One region of the Oerskovia sp. USHLN155 genome, then DNA from elsewhere that is predicted to be linked to it. Evidence: predicted binding sites of a transcription regulator. Region 1 holds the regulator's gene; the other holds the start of a gene.
The links. The regulator Rex, encoded in region 1, represses fermentation and respiration genes when NADH is low (regulators of the CRP and FNR family bind a similar motif). The targets are predictions, from matches to a motif close to CTTGTGAANNNNTTCACAAG.

Region 1 (10,679 bases):
CACGCTCGGCGGGGCGCCCGGGCCGGGCGAGGGGGCCTCAGAGCCCGGCGCGGCCCTTGATCGAGCGTCGGATCGATCGCAGCACGAGGCCCAGGACCCACGCGGCCCCGGCCCAGCTCGCGGTCTTGAGCCCTCGGCCCGCGACCCGCCGCCGGCGCCCTCGGAACTCGCGGATCGGCCAGCCGACGTCCTTGGCGTGCCGGCGCAGGCGCGCGTCGGGGTTGATCGCGCACGGGTGGCCGACGGCCTGCATCATGGTCACGTCGTTGAGCGAGTCGCCGTACGCGTAGGACGCCGACAGGTCGATCCCGTGCCGTTCCGCGAGCTCCCGGACGCCCGCGGCCTTCGCCCGCCCGTGCATCATGTCGCCCACGAGCCGCCCGGTGTACAGGCCCTCCTCGTGCTCGGCGACCGTGCCCAGCGCCCCCGTCGCCCCGAGACGACGCGCGATGAGCTGCCCGATCTCGAGCGGGGTCGCGGACACGAGCCACACCTGGTGGCCGGCCGCGATGTGCTCGTCGAGGAGCTTCTGGGTGCCGGGGTAGATGCGCAGCGCGAGGACCTGGTCGTAGACCTCCTCGCCGATCGCGACGACCTCCGCGACCGAGCGGCCCGCGACGAGGTCGAGGGCCCGGGTGCGGACCTGGTCGATCTGGCGCTTGTTCTCCCCGAGCAGGAGGTAGCGCGCCTGGTGGAAGGCGAACGTCACGAGGTCCGGGGTGGAGAAGAAGCCCCGCTGGTACAGCGCCCGCGCCAGGTGGAACGAGCTGGCGCCGCGGATGATGGTGTTGTCGACGTCGAAGAAGGCTGCCGTGGGATGGGTGGACCCAGGAGCAGACGTCGGCATGTCGTCCACTCTATCGGCGCTCGCAGACCCTCGCCGACGGCGCCCACCGGGCAGGGTCGCCGGCCGGGCGGCGTGAGGGGGTGTCCGAGATGCGTAGGCTGGGGTCGTGAGCCCCGCAGATCCCGCCGCAGGACAGGTTCCTGAGACCGCCGCCGGACGTGACGCAGACCAGGCCGCGAGCGCGCCCGCGCGCGTCGTGCTCTACGGCCGCGTCGGGTGCCACCTGTGCGAGGAGGCCCGCGAGGTGGTCGGGGCGGTGTGCGCCGACCAGGGCGTGGGCTGGACCGAGGTCGACGTGGACTCCGACCCGTCCGGCGCCCTCGCGGCGCAGTACGGTGACTACGTCCCCGTCGTGACGGTGGACGGCGTCCAGCAGGGGTTCTGGCAGGTCGACGGAGCGAGGCTCGCCAGAGCGCTCTCGAGGCGACGCGCCACCGGCTGACGTTCCGTCCCCGGGCGCCGAGCCTGGGATGATCCGAGACAGCAGGACAGCGAGAGCGTCAGCGACGACGACACGACGAAGCATGGGTGGTTCGGGTGGCAGAGACCCTGGGTGATACCGGTATTCCTGGCGCGACCGTGGCGCGACTTCCCGCGTACCTGCGCGCGCTGCGCGACCTCGAGGGGCGAGGCGTCGAGACGACGTCGTCGACCGAGCTCGCGGAGCTCGCGGGCGTCGGGTCGGCGCAGCTGCGCAAGGACCTGTCGTTCCTGGGGTCCTACGGCACGCGCGGGGTGGGCTACGTCGTCGACTCGCTCGCGACCTACATCACCTCGGCCCTGGGGGTCGAGGACGAGCACCGGATCGCGATCGTCGGCATCGGTTCCCTCGGGCACGCGCTCGCGAACTACTCGGGCTACGGCACGCGCGGGTTCGAGGTCGCGGCTCTGCTGGACGCCTCGCCGGACGTGGTCGGCACCGAGGCCGCGGGGCTCGTGATCGAGCACGTCGACGCGCTCGAGGAGGTCTTCGCCCGCGAGAACGTGACGATCGTCGTCCTGGCGACTCCGGCGCACGTGGCGCAGGACGTCGCCGAGCGGGTCGTCGAGGCCGGTGTCCGGGAGATCCTGAACTTCGCGCCGCGTGCGCTCCAGCTCCCAGAGGACGTGATCGTGCGGTCGGTCGACGTGGGCAGCGAGCTGCAGATCCTGGCGTTCCACGCGCAGGCGCGCGCGCTCGCGAACCGCGGCAGGGGCGAGGAGGGCCAAGGAGCCGAGACGCGGAGCGCGGGCGCCTAGCCCGACCGCTCGTCACAGCACAGGAGCCGGGGGCCCCGGGCGGGGGGGCGGGGCGCGGGGGCCCCCGGCGCCGCGCCGCGCCGCGGGGGCGCCTCGCCCGCCCGCTCCACCCCCCACCGGCGCCGGCGCCCGGTCCGGGGCCGCCGGCTCCTGGCGTACCGGTCCGCGTCAGGGACGCGGAGGCCGGTCAGGGGCGGAGGCTCAGGCCTGCTTGATCGCCGAGAGGTCGAGCGCGATCTTGATCTTGTCGCCGACGAGCACGCCGCCGGCCTCGAGGGCCACGTTCCAGGTCAGGCCGAACTCCTTGCGGGAGATCTCGGTCTCGGCCTCGAACCCGGCGCGCGAGTTGCCGTACGCGTCGACGGCGGTGCCCGTGAACTCGGTCTCGAGCTTGACCGGCTTGGTCACGCCGTTGATGGTCAGGTCGCCCGCGATGACGAAGTCGTCGTCGTCGGCCTCGACGGCGGTCGAGACGAAGTTCCAGGTGGGGTTCTTCTCGGCGTCCCAGAAGTCGGCCGACTGGAGGTGGCCGTCGCGCCCTGCGTCGCCGGTGTTGACGGACTTGGCGTCGATCGCCGCGACGACGTTGGACGACTCGACGTCGTCACCGATGTTCAGCGTGCCCTCGGCGATCGCGAGCGAGCCGCGGACCTTGGAGATGCCTGCGTGGCGGACCGTGAAGGTCGCCTGCGAGTGCGAGGGGTCGATCGCGTAGGTGCCTGCGGTCAGTCCGGCGGGAAGGGTCGTGGCCATGGGTGTTCTCCTGTGGAAGTCGTGGTGCGTGTGCGTCAGGCGCGCCGTCCGACGAGCCATTAGTTGAAGATTCAACTTCATACGATCGCATCAACGCAAGCCCCCGTCCCTCTATTCCCTGGTGAGCGAACCTGTTCCCGGATGGGAGACTGGGGCGGTTGTTCGGACGGTGGGGGCGTGGCGGATGAAGGCGGAGATGACGGTTCAGCAGGACAGGCGCGCGGTCGCGCCGCAGGACGCACCCTGGCTCGACGAGGGCCAGCAGCACTCGTGGCGCCAGTACCTCGACGGCACGGCGCGGTTCGTCGAAGCCCTGAGCAGGGACCACGAGGAGCACTCGGGCCTCACGCTCGGCGAGTACGAGCTGCTCGTGCGGCTCTCCGAGGCCCGCGACCACACCATGCGGATGTCGGCCCTCGCCGACGGCCTCGCCCGGTCCCGGTCCCGCGTCACGCACACCGTCCACCGCATGGAACAGCGCGGGCTCGTCCGCCGGTCCGCGAGCGAGACCGACCGTCGCGGTGTGAACTGCGTCATGACCGACGCGGGCTACGCCGAGCTCGTCGCCTCCGCGCCAGGCCACGTGCGGGCCGTTCGCCGCTTCATGGTCGACGTCCTGACCCCCGAGCAGTTCCGCAACCTCGGCGAGGCCATGGCTGCGATCGCCGAGGCCTGCCGGGTCGTGGACGAGCGCGAGAACCAGTAGTCCGGGACTTCCCGGCGCCCGGCGGGCCTGTGTCCGGGAGCACGCCGCCCCGGTGCACCGCGCGCGGAAGAACTTTGGGACACTGGTCCCCATGGTCGCAACCACGGTCCACCTCATGCGTCACGGTGAAGTCTTCAACCCGGACGGCATCCTCTACGGTCGAATCCCCGGCTACCACCTCTCGGAGCTCGGGCACACGATGGCGCGTCGCGTCGCGGGACACCTGTCGGGCAAGCCTGCAGAGGGCTCGCCCGCGCTGCCCGACGACGTCGCCCCCGAGCCCTTCGACGTCGCCCTGGTCATCGCGTCCCCGCTCCAGCGGGCGCAGGAGACCGCGACGCCCGTCGCGGAGGCCTTCGGGCTGCCGCTCGGGACGGACGAGCGCCTCATCGAGGCCGGCAACCACTTCGAGGGGATGAAGTTCGGCGTGGGCGACGGCTCGCTGCGCCACCCGGGCCACTGGCCCTACCTGTGGAACCCGATGCGTCCGTCGTGGGGCGAGCCCTACAAGCAGCAGGTCGCGCGCATGCACGCCGCGATCCACGACGCCCGTGCCCAGGCCGAGGGGCGCGAGGTCGTGCTCGTGAGCCACCAGCTCCCGATCTGGATCTCCCGCCTGGCCTTCGAGGGCAAGCGCCTGTGGCACGACCCGCGCAACCGCCAGTGCTCGCTCGCGTCGCTCACGTCGCTGCGCTTCGACGGCGACCGCCTCGTCGGCATCCACTACACCGAGCCGGTCGCGGACCTGCTGCCCGGTGCCGCGAAGGTCTCGGGCGCGTGAGGCACCAGCGGCTTCTCAGGTTGTGCCCAGGCAGGTGGGAGACAGTGCTGCCATGATCCGCCCCTTCCGTGCCCGGCCGGGTCGCGCCCGCGCGACCTCCGGGATCGTCGCTCTCGTCTCGCTCGGCCTGGTCCTGTCCGCCTGCTCCCAGGAGTCGGGGGCCACGAGCCCCGACGACGTCGTGGGCCAGGGCTACGTCTCGGGCGACGGCTCGGTCAAGACGTGGGACGTCTCCGACCGGGACGAGCCCGTGGTCCTGACCGGCACGGACTACGAGGGCGGCGCGGTCGACACCTCGCAGTGGCTGGGCGACGTCGTCGTCATCAACACCTGGTACGCCTCGTGCGCCCCCTGCCGGGCCGAGGCGCCGGACCTGGTCGCGCTCGCGAAAGACCGCGCGGCCGACGGGGTGCACCTGCTCGGCATCAACAGCACCGACGACGCCGGGGCCGCGCTCGCGTTCGAGCGCACGTTCGAGGTGCCCTACCCCTCGATCGAGGACACGCGCGGCGAGGCCATCGCGACGCTCGAGGGCTCCGTCCCGCTCCAGGCCGTGCCGACGACCGTCGTGCTCGACCGCGAGGGCCGGGTCGCCGCGCGCGTCATCGGGCGCGCCGAGGGCTCGACGCTCGGCGCCCTCGTCGACGACCTGCTCGCCGAGAGCGCCTGACGCATGGGTCCCCTCTCGTTCGCCGGCGACGTCGGCAGCACGTTCGCCACGACCGCGTTCAGCGGCTCGATGCTGCTCGCCGTGCCCGTCGCCATCCTCGCGGGGCTCGTGTCGTTCGCCTCGCCCTGCGTCCTGCCCCTCGTCCCCGGCTACGTCGGCTACGTGAGCGGGCTCGCGGCCGCCAACGCCGGGGCGACCGGCGCGCGTGCGGGTGGCGGAGGAACCGCCCTGAAGACGGCCCGGACCACCGGGCGGTGGCGCGTCGTGACCGGCGTGGGCCTGTTCGTCGCGGGCTTCACGCTCGTGTTCGTGCTGCTCATGGTGGCTGCGGGCGCCGTGGGCGTGTACGTCAAGGAGTGGGAGGACGTCATCACGCGTGTCCTCGGGGTCGTCGTGATCCTCATGGGCTTCGCGTTCATGGGCGCCATGCCGTTCCTCCAGCGGGACCGTCGCCTCCACGTGAGCCCCACCGCCGGACTGTGGGGGGCACCCCTGCTCGGCATCGTGTTCGGCCTCGGCTGGGCGCCGTGCATCGGCCCGACCCTCACGGCCGTCGTGGCGCTCTCGCTCGACGAGGCCACGGCCGGCCGCGGCGCGATCCTGGGGATCGCCTACAGTCTCGGCCTGGGCATCCCGTTCCTGCTCATCGGGATCGGGCTCGAGCGCTCCAAGAAGGCCGTGGCCTTCCTCCGCCGCCACCGCGTCGCGATCATGCGCATCGGCGGCGGCATGCTCATCCTCATCGGCCTGGCCCTCGTGACGGGCGTCTGGGGCACCTGGACCGCGCGCCTCAGCGGGCTCATCACCGGCTTCGAGACGGTGATCTGATGAGCGACAAGGACCTGTACCGCCCCGAGGGCATCGACGACGCCTACAGCCACCCCGAGCCCGAGGCGAGCACCGCCGAGGAGGAGACCGCGCCCGCGCGGGGAGCGGCGCCGTCGGGCCGGAAGAGGCGCACGAAGACCGCCGATGCCGACACCCCCGGCGGCCCCACCCCACAGCTCCCCGCGCTCGGCCTGCGCGGCACGCTGCGCTGGACGTGGCGCCAGGTGACCAGCATGCGCGTCGCGCTCATGCTGCTCATGCTGCTCGCCGTCGCCGCCGTCCCCGGCTCGGTGCTGCCCCAGCGCCCCCAGGACCCGGCCGCCGTCCTGACGTACCTCCAGGACAACCCCGGCACGGGCGAGTGGCTCGACCGGCTCGGGTTCTTCGACGTCTACGCGTCGGTGTGGTTCTCCGCGATCTACATCCTGCTGTTCGTCTCGCTCGTGGGCTGCATCCTGCCGCGCACCAAGGCGCACCTGCAGGCCGTGCGCAACCGCCCGCCGCGGACACCACGCCGCTTCGACCGCTTCCCGGCCAAGGCCGAGACGTCCAGCACCGCGACGCCCGACGAGGTCGTGGACGCGGCGGTGAAGCACCTGCGTGGTCGGCTGCGCTGGCTGCCGACGTTCCGCGTCGACGTCGGGACAGAGCCCGCCGATCCGGCCCGTGGCCTGCCCGAGCGGCGCACGGTCGCGGCTGAGCGCGGCTACCTGCGCGAGACCGGGAACCTCGTCTTCCACCTGTCGCTGCTCGGGCTGCTCGTGGCGGTCGCCACGGGCCAGCTCCTGCACTTCCGCGGCCAGGCGATCATCACCGAGGGGCGCGGGTTCGCGAACGCGGTCGTCGACTACGACACGTTCGAGAACGGCTCGCTGTTCAGCCCCTCCTCGCTCGTCCCGTTCTCCATGACGCTCGACTCGTTCGACGCGCAGTTCGCGATGGACGCCGTGGCGTTCGCGCAGTCGCGCGACTTCACGGCCCACGTCACGGTGCGCGACCCCGACGGCACGTCCCAGCAGGAGCAGATCAAGGTCAACCACCCCATCGTGGCGGGCGGCGCCAAGATCTACCTCCAGGGCAACGGCTACGCGCCCGAGATCACCATCCACGACGCCGAGGGCCAGGTCGCGTTCGCCGGTCGCGTGCCCTTCCTGCCCGAGGACACCATGTACACCTCGCGGGGGGTCGTGAAGGTTCCCGACACGTCGCCGGGCCTCGACCAGATCGGGCTGGTCGGGTACTTCCTGCCCACGGCCGAGGTCGACGAGGTGGGCGCGCGCTCGACCTTCCCGCAACCGATCAACCCCCTGCTCGTCCTCGAGGTCTACCGGGGCGACCTGGGGCTCGACGAGGGCCTGCCGCAGAACGTGTACCGCCTCAACACCGACACGCTCACGCCCTCGGTCGACGCCGAGGGGGAGCGTGTCCGGGTGCTCGTCGCCCCGGGTGAGACCGTCGACCTGCCCGACGGCCTGGGCACCATCACGCTCGCCGAGGGCGAGGTCCCGCGCTACGTCGCGCTCGACCTGCGCCACGACCCGGCGCTCGTCTGGATCCTCGTCTTCGCGCTCGGTGCGCTCGGCGGGCTCGCCGTCTCGCTGTTCACGCCGCGCCGTCGCGTCTGGCTGCGCGTGTGGAGCGAGGAGCCGCCCGACGGCGCCACGCCCGCACGGCGTACCGTCGTGAGTGTCGCGGGCCTCGCCCGCGGTGACGACGCGGGCCTCCAGGGCGAGGTCGACCGCGTGGTGGAGTCGCTGCCCGGCACCCCGCCCACGACCGACCCACCCGCCGAGCGCCCCGCTGCGCCACGCACCCCGTCCTCCCCCCGCTCGACCGGTCAGGCTCGCACCGACCGACCACGAAAGGCTGACCGATGACCGTTGCCGACCTGAGCTCCGACCTGGTGTGGGCGGCCGCGACCGCCCTCACGGTCGCGTTCGTCGCGTTCGCGATCGACCTGTCCCGGTTGGGGGCCAAGGAGCCGGAACCGGCGTCGACGGCCGCGACCGACACGACCACCGACGCCCCGGTCGCCGTCGCCGTGGCCACCCCGCCCAAGCCGGTCTCGCGCAAGGCCGCGGGCATCGGCATCTCCACGGGCTGGCTCGGGACGATCCTGCTGCTCGCGGCGATCGTGACCCGCGGCATCGCGGCGGGCCGTGCGCCCTGGGCCAACATGTACGAGTTCACGCTCGTCGGCGCGTTCGTCGCGATGGCGGTCTTCCTCGGCGTGAGCCTGCGCCGCGACGTGCGGTTCCTCGGTGCGTTCGTCACGGGGCTCGCGGTGCTGTTCCTCGTGGTCGCGCAGAACTCGTTCTTCCTCGCGGCGACCGGGGTCAGCCCGGCCCTGCAGTCGTACTGGCTCGTCATCCACGTGGGCGTCGCGATCATCGCCACGGGCATCTTCACGGTCGCGTTCGTCATGTCCTCGATCCAGCTCCTGCGCGACTCGCGCGAGAACGGCAACGGCTTCCTGGGCCACCCGGCCTGGCGGTGGCTCGACACGACGCCGAGGCCCGCGCAGCTCGAGGCCCTGAGCTTCCGGCTCAACGCGGTCGCGTTCGTGCTCTGGACCTTCACGATCATCGGTGGCGCGATCTGGGCCGAGCACGCCTGGGGCCGCTACTGGGGCTGGGACCCCAAGGAGGTCTGGAGCTTCGTCGTCTGGGTCGTGTATGCGGCCTACCTGCACGCCCGCACCACGCGCGGCTGGTCCGGGCGCCGCGCGGCGTACTTCGTGCTCGTCGGCTACGCGTGCGTCCTGTTCAACTTCACGGGCGTCAACCTGATCTTCAACGGCAAGCACTCGTACTCGGGCATCACGACGCAGGAGTGAGCGCGTCGCGACGCCGCCGCACGCCTGCCCGCAGGGGCCGTCCCGTTCGCGGACGGCCCCTGCGGGCGTTCCCGGGCCCCGCACGAGCGGCGTCCCGTGAGGCTCACGGGACGCCGCTCCGCGGCCGGGTCCCCGGTGCGCGCAGGTGCGAGGGCTAGGCTCTGCCCTCGTGACTGACACCCAGGGGGACGACCGGCCGATCGACGGCGCCGACGGTGCAGGGGACGGGAACCGGGCGACGGCCGGCGGGAGCGGGGTCCGGCACGTCCGGACGCGGCGCGAGCACCGCGCCCTGCGGGCGGTCGGGCTCGTCACGACGGCGGTCCTCGCCTTCGGCGCCTCGGGTGCGACGGCCGTGCTCGTCAGGACGCTGGGGAACGTCGAGCAGGTCGACAACAAGGAGCTCGTGGCCCCCGAGACCGAGCGCCCGCCGGCTCCGGTACCGGACCCCGAGGACCCTCTCGCAGGGCTCCCCGTGAACCTGGTGCTGATCGGTTCGGACGACCGGTCCGGGGCGAACGCCGAGATCGGGGGAGCCGAGGAGGGCATGCGCTCGGACACCACGATGCTCCTGCACATCTCGGCCGACCGCTCGCGGGTCGAGCTGGTCTCGGTCCCGCGCGACCTGAGGATCGCCATCCCGTCGTGCACGGTCACGGGGGGCGGGACGACGCGGGCGTCGTCCCAGGCGACGTTCAACGAGGCGTTCTCCCGGGGCTGGGTCGGCGGCAAGGACCTCGCGTCGGCGGCGACGTGCACGCAGATGACGGTCGAGCAGATGTCAGGGGTGCGGACCGACGGCTTCATGGTCGTGGACTTCGCAGGCTTCCAGACCATGGTCGACGCCCTCGACGGGGTGCCGATGTGCATCCCCGAGGACATGGACGACAAGGAGTCGAACCTTCACCTCACCGCAGGGACGCAGACCCTGACGGGGGCTCAGGCGCTCGCGCTCGCACGAGCCCGGCACGGCCTGAGCGACGGGTCCGACACCTACCGCATGGGTCGTCAGCAGGCGCTGCTCGCGGCGATGACGAAGTCGGTCCTCTCCCAGAACATCCTCACGGACCTGTCCAACCTGCTTCAGTTCCTGGATGCCGCGACGAGCTCGCTCTCGATCAGCGGAGGGGTCGACCTCAAGGGGCTCGCGTTCTCGCTGCGGTCGGTGCGCCCCGACGCGGTGACGTTCCTGACGATCCCGTCCGGCCCCCAGCCGGGCAACGTCAACCGCGTGGTCCTGACGGCGGAGGCGGAGGACGTGTGGGCGCGGGTCGTGGCGGACCAGCCGGTCGTCCCGGAGGTGGAGGCGCCGCCCGCGCCCCAGGAGCCGTCCGCGCCGACCGGAGCCGACCCGGTCGTCCCACCGGTACCGACGACCCCGGAGCAGGCGGCGCCCGTCGACCCGCTGGCCGACCGCAAGCCTGGTGTGGCGATCACCTCGGCGGACGCCCAGGCTGCCTGCTGAGCGCGCGCGACGCTTGTCCCAGGCGTCGCGCAGGTCGTCGCTGCCGGAGACCGGCGTGCGGCCTCGCCCGGTGGGTGACTAGGAGGGGTCCGTGCTGCCCGACGACGGCGTGCCGGGCGCCCCGTCCGTCTCGCCCGACGGGTTCTCACGCGGGGCGTCGTCGTCCGACGTGCCGTCCGTCTTCCCTGAGGCGCCACCGGGGGTCGGGCCCGTCGTCGGGCCCTGGTCCGTGCCCTCGCCGCGCGCGTCGCGGCGCCGCTGCTGCTCGAGCTTCCACAGGAAGTCCGGGTCGTCGTCCGGGGCCAGCGGTGCGGCCGGGCGTCGTCGTGCTCCTGGGCGAGCACGCCCCGGGGCCGGGGCGCCGCCGGCGGTCGCGTGCCGGGCGCGCTGCGTGTGCGAGACGATGATCCAGGCGAGCGGCCCGACGAAGGGTAGGAAGATGATCATCACGATCCACAGGCCCTTGGGGATCCCGCTCCGGTCGTTCTCGTCGCTCGTGGCGCAGTCGGAGAGGGCGTAGACCGCGAGGCCTACGGCGAGCAGGGTCAGCAGGA
Region 2 (10,679 bases), on a different contig from region 1:
CCACGCTAGCCCCGTCCTCGAACCTCCACCGGGTCGCGGTGTAGTCCTCGCCGCGCCCGTACGCGTAGATGGTCGTGGGCTGCACCTGGAAGACGTACGCCTCGACGGTGGCCTGCTCCCCGGGGTCCGAGCCGTCCGAGGGCGCCTCGCTGTCCCAGAAGGCGCCGTCGCGCACGTCGAAGTGCCAGTCGTACTTGCACGCCCACCGGTCCGCGAGCCGCCGCAGCGTGTGGTCCTCGGTGACCCGCTCGGCGGCCCCTTCGAGCACGACGTCGAGCCCCTCGGTCATGAGGTTGGTCCCGGTGGTCAGGACGCACCCGGGGTTCGCCGCGAGGTTGCGTGCCTTGCGCTCGGTGCGGCCCGTGCAGAAGTGGAGCGCACCGTCGGCCCAGACGGTGATGAGCGGCGTGACGTGCGGGCGACCGTCGGGGCGGACCGTGGACAGCCAGAAGATCTCGGCACCCTGGAGCACGGTCTGGGCGTCGGCCCACGGGGTGGGCGCGGAGCCGGGGGACGAGAAGTCCGTCATGAGGACTCCGGCGGGCGCGCCGGCCTCCTCGATGGGCTCGACGGGATCGCCGGTGGGCTGGGCGGGTTCTGCGGCCATGGGAGGTCCTCCGTCTCTCGGGTGGCTCCGTCACCACACCGTCCCTCTCCGACCCGCGCGATCGCCCGAACTCATCGGTGCGTGGACGGCCATCCTCCGGGGCCGACGGGCCTGTCCGGGGACGACGGGGCCTCAGGCGTTGGGCGCCACGGCCGTCCCGGGGCCACGGCGACGGACCGTCACACCGGGCTCGCTCGACGGGACGCCGGAGGGGGCACGGACCTCGGACCGGTCGCCCGGCGTGACGCGTGCCCCGGCGGCACCGCGAGCCCCTTCGACCTCGAACCCTCCGTCGGCGAGCATGTCGAGGTCCGCACGCGCGGCCTGCCCCTCGCTCGTGAGGTAGTCGCCCAGGAAGATCGAGCTCACCATCTCCAGCGCGAGGGGTTGGAGCGAGCGCAGGTGCACCTCGCGACCGGCCGCGAGGCGGAGCTCGGCCGTGGGGCAGACGAAGCGCACCATCGCGAGGATGCGCAGGCACTGCTGGGGCGTGAGGTCCCACGTCCCCGCGAGGGGCGTCCCGTCGAACGGGACGAGGAAGTTGACGGGCACGGAGTCGGCCCCGAGGTCGCGCAGCGCGAACGCCACGTCGACGAGGTCCTGGTCGCTCTCCCCCATGCCCGCGATCAGCCCGGAGCAGGGCGAGAGTCCGGCGCCCTTCGCCCGTGCCACGGTCTGGACACGGTCCGCGTACTCGTGCGTGGTGCAGATGTCGGCGTACGTCGCCTCGGACGTGTTGAGGTTGTGGTTGTAGGCGTCGGCTCCCGCGGCGGCCAGCCGCTCGGCCTGGCCGTCACGGAGCAGGCCGAGGCACGCGCAGACCTCGACGTCGGGGTGCTCGCGCTTGATCCCGTCGACCATCGCGGACACCCGCACCACGTCGCGGTCGCTCGGTCCGCGCCCGCTCGCGACGAGGCAGACGCGGCGGGCACCGCCGTCGACCCCGGCCCGGGCGGCGGCGACCGCGTCCTCGGTGCTCAGCCACGAGTACTTCAGGACCTGGGCGGTCGAGCCGAGGCGCTGCGAGCAGTACGTGCAGTCCTCGGGGCACAGGCCCGACTTGAGGTTGACCAGGTAGTTGAGCCGCACGCGTCGGCCGAACCGGTGGCGACGCACTCGCCCGGCCGCGGCGACGACGTCGAGCAGGTCGTCGTCGCCCGTCCGCAGGACGGCCACCGCCTCGGCGCGTGTCGGGGCCGTGCCGGCGAGGCCGCGGGCGACGAGGGTGTCCAGGAGGTCGCGGACGTCGGCAGGGCCTGTGCCGTCATGGTCGGAGGAGGGGTTCACGACCACGATCCTTCTCGCGCGCCCGCTCCCCCTCCCCGGCCTGTCCTGACAAGGCGAGCCGCCTCGCCTTGTCACCGGGCCACAGCTCGTCGTGGGGTTCCTCCAAGGGCGTCGCCCGCACGTTGGCGACCGCCGAGGTCTCGACACCATACCTAGAGGTAGGTATGGTGTCGGCATGAGCGACACCGACCTTCCGAGCCGCGAGCGCCTCGTCCGGGCGGCCCGCGACCTGTTCTGGGCCCAGGGCGTCGAGGGCACGAGCCCGCGCCAGGTCCTCGAGGCGAGCGGCGTCGGGCAGGGCAGCCTCTACCACCACTTCCCCACCAAGCACGACCTCTCGCTCGCCGCGATCAGCGCGACCACCCGCGAGGCCCTCTCGTCCGTCGCGACCGACCTCGAGGACGCCGACCGCTCACCCACCGAACGGCTCGTGGCCTACCTCGAACGCCCCCGGCCGGCGCTCGCGGGCTGCAAGGTCGGGCGCCTGACGAGCGACCCCTCGGTCATGTCGGACGAGGAGCTGCGCGGTCCCGTCCGCGACTACTTCGTGGGCCTGGTCGCGCGGGTCCAGGCGGTCTTCGAGGAGACCGGCCTGCCCGACGACGCCGCTCACGACCGCGCGTACGCGGCGGTCGCGATCGTCCAGGGCGGGTACGTGCTCGCGCGTGCCCTCGACGACGCGGCGGCCATGAGCGCCGCGGTCGAGGGGTTCGTGTCGATGCTCGAACCGGCGCTGGACCCGAGCACGGCGGCACGCCGATGAGCGCCGGGGCGGGCCGTGCCGACAGCCCTGCCTCCCATGCAGGGAACGATCGGACCGACGAGTCCTCGTCCCTCCGCGACCGGCTCCGCGCCCTGCCGACCTTCGCCCCGGGCCTGCCGGTCCTCGACCCTGGCGCGGCGCCGTCGGATCCCGTGACGCTGTTCCGCACCTGGATCGAGGAGGCGATCGACGCCGGGGTGCCGCTCCCCCACGCCATGACCCTGGCGACCGCCGGGGCCTCGGGCGAGGTGCAGGCACGCACCGTGATCCTCAAGGACGTCGACCCCTCGGGATGGTGGTTCGCGACCGGCTCGTCGAGCCCCAAGGGCCGTGACCTCGCCGAGAACCCGTACGCCGCCCTCACGTTCCTCTGGCCCCCGCTCGGACGCCAGGTCCGGGTGATCGGCCCCGTGGCGCCCGCCGCCCCGGCGACGAGCACGGCGGACTTCCTCGCCCGCTCGGAGGGATCGCGGGCCGCCGCGCTCGTGGGACACCAGAGCGAGGCGCTCGCGTCCCGGCAGGAGTACCGGGACGCCTTCGCGGGCGCGCTCGCCCGCGTGCAGCGCGACCCGACGCTGGTCGAGCCCGCCTGGACCGCGTACGCGCTCGCGCCGACGTCGGTCGAGTTCTGGCAGGCGTCGGACGACCGCGGACAGACCCGGCTGCGCTACCGCGCCGTCGGCCACGACTGGGAGAAGGGGCTGCTCTGGCCATGACGAGGACCACGCAGGACACCGGCACGGACACCACCGGCACGCACGCCGCCACCGACGCGACGGGCGCCGCGCGCACCGACGCGGGCGCCGCGCTGCACCGGCTCGTCGAGGCCGTCCGCACGCTCGACGACGATGCCCTCCGCTCCCCCAGCGCGCTCGACGGGTGGACCGTCGGGCACGTGCTCTCCCACGTCGCGATGGTCGGCGACGCGCTCGCCCGCCAGGCCGAGCTCGCGGCCCGCGGCGAGACGGCCGAGGTCTACGAGGGTGGGGCCGAGGGCCGCGCGGCCGGGATCGAGAACGGCGCGACCCGCTCGCGCGACGAGCACCTCGACGCGCTCGGGGCGGCAGGCGCGCGGCTCGACGCGGCCTGGGACCTGACGGACCGCACAGGGTGGGACGCACCCGTGACGTATCGCGACGGGACGGTCGCCGACGTCCTCGACTGCTGGTGGCGCGAGGTCCGCATCCACGCGACCGACCTGGGCGAGGTCAGTACCGCCCAGGGCCTCACGCCGTCCGCGACCTGGGGGCTCTCCTTCGCCGACCACCTGCTCGACTTCCTGGGCCTGCGCCTGGCCGAGCCCGTGCTCGTGGTGCGGGACGAGGACGAGGACCGCTCGGTCGTCGGGCCCGAGGGCGTGCGGGCCGCGGTCCTGGGGGCCGACGACGCGCTCACGACCGTGACGGGTTCCGCGGCGGACGTCGCCGCGTGGCTCGCGGGACGCGAGACCCCCACAGCCCCGGTCGCACACCGGGGCGGGGTCGCCGTGGACCTGCCCCCGCTCGCGCCGTGGCCGTCGGGAGTCCCCGTGCGTCGCCGAGGGCCGGTCAGGCCCTGACCAGGACCGTCCCGTCCTCGACCGCGACCTCGAAGGTCACGAGGGCCTCGGGCTCCTTGCCGCTCGGGTCGAGGCACCGCCCCGTCGTCAGGTCCCAGACCTGCTTGTACATGGGCGAGGTGATGGTCGGGGTCTCGCCCGCCGAGCCGACGATCCCGCGCGAGAGCACGTTGGCCCCCGAGTAGGGGTCGCGCTGCTGGACCGCGAACAGCCGGTCGTCGGCCAGTCGGAACACGGCGACCTGGGTGCCGTCGACCAGCGCGGCGACGCCGCGCTCGGGCACGAGCCGCTCGAAGGGGCAGACCGTCGTCCATGCCGTCGCGCTCACTTGCGGACCTCCACCGTGCGGGCGATCACCGGGTTGTTGTCGGAGGGCTCGCCGGGGCGGGCCGGTCGCACCTGTCCGCGCACGCCTGTGTAGGCGAGGTCGGGGTCGTGCTGGTCGGGCGCGTTGACGAACGACACGAACCGCGACAGACGGTCCGGGTCGTCGAGGGTCTGCGCCCACTCGTCGACGTACGACTCGACGTGCCGCGCGACCTCGGCCTCGAGGTCGGCCGCGATGCCCAGCGAGTCCTCGACCAGGACCTTGCGCAGCTCGACGATCCCACCAGGGAAGTCCGCGACCCACGGGGCCGTGCGCTGCAGGCGGTCGGCGGTCCGCACGTAGTACGCGAGGAAGCGGTCGACCACCGCGACGAGCGTCTCGTCGTCGAGGTCCTCCGCGAGCAGCTCGGCGTGCCGGGGCGAGAAGCCGCCGTTGCCGCCCACGTACACGTTCCAGCCCTTCTCGGTCGCGATCACGCCCACGTCCTTGCCCCGCGCCTCGGCGCACTCGCGCGCACAGCCCGAGACACCGATCTTGAACTTGTGCGGCGACCGCAGCCCCCGGTAGCGGAGCTCGAGACGCACGGCCATGCCCACCGAGTCCTGCACCCCGAACCGGCACCACGAGGACCCCACGCACGACTTCACCGCGCGCAACGACTTGCCGTACGCCTGCCCCGACTCCATCCCCGCGTCGACCAGGCGACGCCAGATCTCCGGGAGCTGGTCGATCCGCGCCCCGAAGAGCCCGATGCGCTGGGCGCCCGTCACGCGCGTGTACAGACCGAAGTCCTGCGCGACCTGCCCGATCACGATGAGCTTCTCGGGCGTGATCTCCCCCGCGGGGACGCGCGGGACCACCGAGTACGTGCCGTCCTTCTGCAGGTTGGCCAGCGCGCGGTCGTTGGTGTCCTGGAGCGCGGCCTGCTCGCCGTCGAGGATGTACCCGCCCCACAGCGACGCCAGGATCGAGGCGACGACCGGCTTGCAGACCACGCAGCCGCGGCCCGTGCCGTGCGCCGCGACGATCTGGGTGAAGGTGCGCAGCCCGTCCTGCCGCACGAGCGCGAAGAGTTCGGCGCGCGACATCGTGAAGTGCTCGCACATCGCGTTCGACACCGTGACGCCGGCCGCCTCGAGCGACGTGTTGACGATCTTGGTGAGCACCGGTACGCACGACCCGCACACGGTCCCGGCCTTGGTGCACGCCTTGACCTCGCCCAGGCTCGTGCAGCCGTGCTCGGTCACCGCCCCTCGGACCGTCCCGGCGGTGACGTTCGCGCACGAGCAGACCACGACGTCGTCGGGCAGGTCGCCGCCGAGCGCCGGGGCGCCGCCCTCCGGGGCGAGGAACGCCGACGGGTCGGCGCCCAGCGAGCGGCCCAGCAGGGGCCGCAGCGACGAGTAGAGGGCCGCGTCGCCCACGAACACGCCGCCGAGCAGGGTCCGCGCGTCGTCCGAGACGACGAGCTTGCGGTAGGTCCGCGCGACCGGGTCGGCGAACGTGACCTCGAGCGCGCCGGGCGTCAGCCCGAACACGTCGCCGAAGCTCGCCGCCTCGATGTCGACGCCCTTGAGCTTGGTCCCCTCGGGCGCCGGAGAGTAGGTCGCGCTGCCGCCGAGCAGGCGGTCGACGACGACGTCGGCCATGGCGTTGCCCGGTGCGACCAGGCCCACGCACTGGTCCTCGAACGACGCGCACTCCCCGATGGCCCACACGGCCGGGTCCGAGGTGTGGCACGCCGCACCGACGACGACGCCGCCGCGCTCGCCGATCGCGAGGCCCGCCTCGCGTGCGACGCGGTCCCGGGGCCGGATGCCCGTCGAGAAGATCACGACGTCGGCGGGGACCCGCGACCCGTCCGACAGGTCCATGCCCCCCACGGCGCCGTCGCCCGCGGCGGTGAGCCCCGTGGCGCCGGTCGAGGTGCGGACGTCGATCCCACGGTCGGTCACGAGCACGCGCAGCGCCTCGCCGCCCGCGTCGTCGAGCTGGACGCTCATGAGCCGGTCGGCGAACTCGACGACCGTCGCGGCCGCGCCGAGGGTCTGGAGCGCGGCCGCGGCCTCGAGCCCCAGCACGCCTCCCCCGACCACGACGCCGTGCAGCGGGCGCCCCAGGCGCGCGGTGCGCAGCCCGACGTACTCGCGCAGCCCCTCCAGGTCGGCCAGGGTGCGGTAGCTGAAGACGCCCGGCAGGTCGGTGCCCTCGGTGCGGGGCGTCCAGGCCCAGGAGCCCGTGGCCAGGACCAGGTGGTCGTAGGCGAGCACGCGCCCGGACCTCGTCGTGACGGTCTGCGTCTCGCGGTCCACGGCAGCGACCGCGTCGCCCGTGACGAGCTCGGTGCGCGGGTCCGCCCAGACCGAGGGCTCCATCGTCAGGTCGTCCGCCGAGCGTCCCGTGAAGTACTCGGACAGGTGCACGCGGTCGTACGGGGCCCGGTCCTCGTCCCCGACGACGGACACGTGCCACGCCCCCTCGGGAGAGCGTGCGATCATCTGGCTCACGAACCGGTGGGCGACCATGCCGGCGCCGACCACCACGACGCGGCCGGGGGTGGGAGTGCTCATGTGGGGGGCCTCACGAGAAAGGTCGGGCGTGGACGGGGCGAGTCGGGTCGCGGGGGGCGAGTGCGACCGTCAGGACCATCCTGGCGCATAGATACGAGGTTTCTGGTCAAAACACCAGATCAGCGCGTCGCGGGGACCTAGGACGCGACGTCCAGGGACCTTGGTCCCGAAAAAGTGTGACGCACGACCGTGACGGACGGCACAGCATGTGCACTCCTTCACAAGCGTAAAATCGAGCGGTGGCGACTAAGAAGACAACGGGTCAGAACACCATCGACGTAGCCCTCATCGGCGGCGGCATCATGAGTGCGACCCTCGGCGCCCTCCTGAAGCTCCTCGAGCCCACGTGGACCATCAAGGTCTTCGAGCGCCTCGACGCGGTAGCCCAGGAGTCCTCCAACCCGTGGAACAACGCTGGCACCGGCCACGCTGCGCTCTGCGAGCTGAACTACACCCCCGAGAAGGCCGACGGGACCGTCGAGATCTCCAAGGCGGTCGCGATCAACGAGCAGTTCGAGGTGTCGCGCGAGTTCTGGCACCACCTGCTCACCGGGGGCCACCTGCCCGAGCCCGCGAGATTCATCAGCCACACCCCGCACATGACGTTCGTGCGCGGCGCGGCCAACGTGGACTACCTCAAGCGCCGCTTCACCGCGCTGAGCGCCCACCCGCTGTTCAGCGAGCTCGAGTTCACCGACGACCCCGCGGTCATCGCGCAGTGGGCACCCCTGCTGGTCCTCGACCGGGACGGCGACGAGGCCGTCGCCGCGACCCGCGCGACGAGCGGCACGGACGTCGACTTCGGTGCGCTCACCGCGCAGCTCTTCGACTTCCTCACGGCCCACGACGTCGAGCTCAACCTCCAGCACGAGGTCAACCGCCTCAAGAAGCGCAAGGACGGCACCTGGGACGTCACCGTCAAGGACGTGTCCTGGAACGCCAAGCAGGGGCCGCGCACCGTCAACGCCCGCTTCGTGTTCGTCGGCGCCGGCGGCGGCGCCCTGCCGCTGCTGCAGAAGGCCGGCATCAAGGAGGCCAAGGGCTACGGCGGCTTCCCCATCAGCGGAGAGTTCCTGCGCACCGACAACCCGGAGATCGTCGCCCAGCACCAGGCCAAGGTGTACGGCAAGGCCGACGTCGGCTCGCCGCCCATGTCCGTCCCGCACCTCGACACGCGCGTGGTCGACGGCAAGACGTACCTGATGTTCGGCCCCTACGCCGGGTTCAGCCCCAAGTACCTCAAGAAGGGGTCGCTGCTCGACCTCTTCACGTCGCTGCGGACCCACAACATCGGGTCCATGCTCGGCGCGGGCCTCAAGAACATCGACCTCACGCAGTACCTGGTCGGCCAGCTCGTCGCGAGCCCCGAGGCCAAGTTCACGGCGCTCCAGGCGTTCATGCCCACGGCCCACCCCAAGGACTGGGAGAAGATCACCGCGGGCCAGCGCGTGCAGGTCATCAAGAAGGACCCGGTCAAGGGCGGCGTGCTCGAGTTCGGCACCGAGGTCATCGCGGCCGCGGACGGCTCGATCGCCGGCCTGCTCGGCGCCTCGCCGGGCGCCTCGACCGCGGTCCCCGCGATGATCGACGTCCTCGAGCGCTGCTTCCCGCAGCAGTTCGCGACGTGGCGCCCCGCGCTCGGAGCCATGATCCCGAGCCTCGGCCAGGCCACGTGGGAGGCCACCGAGCTCGACTCGCTCTCCGCCTCCGCGGGTCCCTCGGAGGAGGCGGTCGGCGCCCGCTGACCCCGCCCCCGCAACGCACCGGCGCCCCGGTCTCCTTCGTGGAGACCGGGGCGTCGTGCTGCGCTCGGGGTCGGGTCCCGCAGGCCGCCGCGGGCAGCCGCACGTCGCGAGCCGCGAGCCGCCCGAGCCTGGGCCCCTGCTAGTGATGCGCCTCCGCCAGCACCTCCTCGACGGCGTTCCAGAACTCGACGCGGGCCTGGTGCGTCGCGGCCGGGACCGCACCCGACTCGTCCAGCGACACGGGCAGGTACGGCGCCAGGGCGATGTAGTGTCCCGCGTCCTCCTGCACGACCGAGCGAACCCTCGTCGGGTCGCCGAACCGGGTCATCGCGTCCGTGAGCAACGGGCACGCTACCCACACGGGGTCCGCCGTCCCGCACGCGAGCACCGTCGGGCCGACGATCGTGCTGCCGTCCACGAGCGCCTCCGGAGGCGGCGCAACGTCCCGCCGGTACTCGGCGCACGGCATGCCGACACCGTCGAGAGTCCAGGCCGACACCTGCCCGTTCGGATACCCGCAGCCCAGGCGGCCCGCCCCGGTCGGCGCGAAGGCGCCGTACACCTCGTCAGGGCGGGTGGCGGCGAGCCACAGTGCCATCTCCCCACCGCGTGAGACGCCGAACGTGAACACCCGGGCGAGGTCGACGCCAGGCTGCGCCCGCAGCCACGCCAGCCCGGTGAGGAACGTCTCGACGGGCACGTTCTCCAGCTGCGGCGGCTGCCCGGGGCTCTTGAAGTAGCTGATCGCCAGGGCGGGGTAGCCGAGCGCAGCGAGGTGCGTCGCCGCCGCACGAGCATAGGCAAGTCCGCCGTCAGACCCGCTGAAGACGAGCACGGCAGGCGTGGGGTCGTCGGCGGTGAAGTCGGTGGGCACGGCGTAGGCGGCGACCATGCCGTCGTCGGTCACGTCCTGGACATCGACGTCGGCCCCGTAGCCGCGCCGCTCGACGACGGCCTCGGTGAGGACGTCGTCGTCGACGCTCACGACGAGGCGGACGTCGTGGTCTACCGACAAGGCGTCCGGGCTGGACGGGCTGGTACCGGTCATCGACCAGAACGGCCCCATCGCGTCGGCCGTGGTCCACGACCCTTCGGTCGGTGCCGTCGTCGCGAGGTCCACCCGTCCGTCCTCGTCCGCCACGAACGTCGCACGCGACGACATCGCGCTCCCCTCGAGCTCCGTCGTCGCGACCAGTCGCACCTCGCGACCCGCGCCGAGCCCGGTCAGCGTGATCGCGAGCGGGTCGAACGCCCCGTCCTGCGGGGCGACCTCGATCGCCGGTTCCTGCTCGGGCGACGCAGAGCACCCTGCGAGAGCCAGCAGCGAGGCGGTCAGCAGGAGGGCAACGGCAGGGACATGGTCACGTCGTCGGGAGGCCATGGGCAAATGTTCCCGTACCTCACCAATTCGGCACGACCCGCCACGCCGGACGGTCGGCGCGGCTCTGGTCTCATCCTCGAAGACCTCGCGCACCGACCAGGTCGGCCTGCCGCCGCGGGTCTCCCCGCCCGGCCGGCGGCAGGCTCCAACCGTCGTTCGTCCCGGCGGGGAACCGACCCCCTGCTGGCGGGCGCCGCAACGCCATCACCACGAGCGGCGCCACGAGCGCCGCGATCACGACCAGCCTCATCACGAGCTCCACGATGTCCATGCCTCCAGCGTGGTCCGACCGGGCGACACGCACGAGTGGCAGGAGAGACAGGTGTCGACAAGATCCTGCCACGGGCGTAGCGTCGAGGGATGTTGCGCACAGTGGCGGCCGTCGTCGCCGACGGACTGGCCCCGTTCGAGTTCGGCGTCGTCTGCGAGGTCTTCGGCCT

Region 2: mqo (malate dehydrogenase (quinone)) is a predicted target of Rex. The motif match lies at 7,319-7,338, and genes of this name have one in related genera.

What each region holds. Positions count from the first base shown of each region.
Region 1 covers NZ_JBBCXG010000007.1:86,757-97,435, forward strand. Annotated here, with positions in the region: gene WFH32_RS11435 (HAD family hydrolase) at 38-847, opposite strand; gene WFH32_RS11440 (glutaredoxin family protein) at 954-1,289, shown strand; gene WFH32_RS11445 (redox-sensing transcriptional repressor Rex) at 1,385-2,086, shown strand; gene WFH32_RS11450 (YceI family protein) at 2,288-2,839, opposite strand; gene WFH32_RS11455 (MarR family winged helix-turn-helix transcriptional regulator) at 3,036-3,545, shown strand; gene WFH32_RS11460 (histidine phosphatase family protein) at 3,637-4,326, shown strand; gene WFH32_RS11465 (TlpA family protein disulfide reductase) at 4,379-4,996, shown strand; gene WFH32_RS11470 (cytochrome c biogenesis CcdA family protein) at 5,000-5,824, shown strand; gene resB (cytochrome c biogenesis protein ResB) at 5,824-7,701, shown strand; gene ccsB (c-type cytochrome biogenesis protein CcsB) at 7,698-8,660, shown strand; gene WFH32_RS11485 (LCP family protein) at 8,830-10,125, shown strand; gene WFH32_RS11490 (PLD nuclease N-terminal domain-containing protein) at 10,204-10,679, opposite strand, start outside.
Region 2 covers NZ_JBBCXG010000002.1:254,010-264,688, forward strand. Annotated here, with positions in the region: gene WFH32_RS04060 (pyridoxamine 5'-phosphate oxidase family protein) at 1-607, opposite strand, end outside; gene bioB (biotin synthase BioB) at 740-1,894, opposite strand; gene WFH32_RS04070 (TetR/AcrR family transcriptional regulator) at 2,070-2,657, shown strand; gene WFH32_RS04075 (pyridoxine/pyridoxamine 5'-phosphate oxidase) at 2,654-3,373, shown strand; gene WFH32_RS04080 (maleylpyruvate isomerase family mycothiol-dependent enzyme) at 3,370-4,215, shown strand; gene nirD (nitrite reductase small subunit NirD) at 4,205-4,543, opposite strand; gene nirB (nitrite reductase large subunit NirB) at 4,540-7,113, opposite strand; gene mqo (malate dehydrogenase (quinone)) at 7,353-8,858, shown strand; gene WFH32_RS04100 (acyl-CoA thioesterase/bile acid-CoA:amino acid N-acyltransferase family protein) at 8,998-10,239, opposite strand; gene WFH32_RS04105 (hypothetical protein) at 10,310-10,510, opposite strand; gene WFH32_RS04110 (helix-turn-helix domain-containing protein) at 10,600-10,679, shown strand, end outside.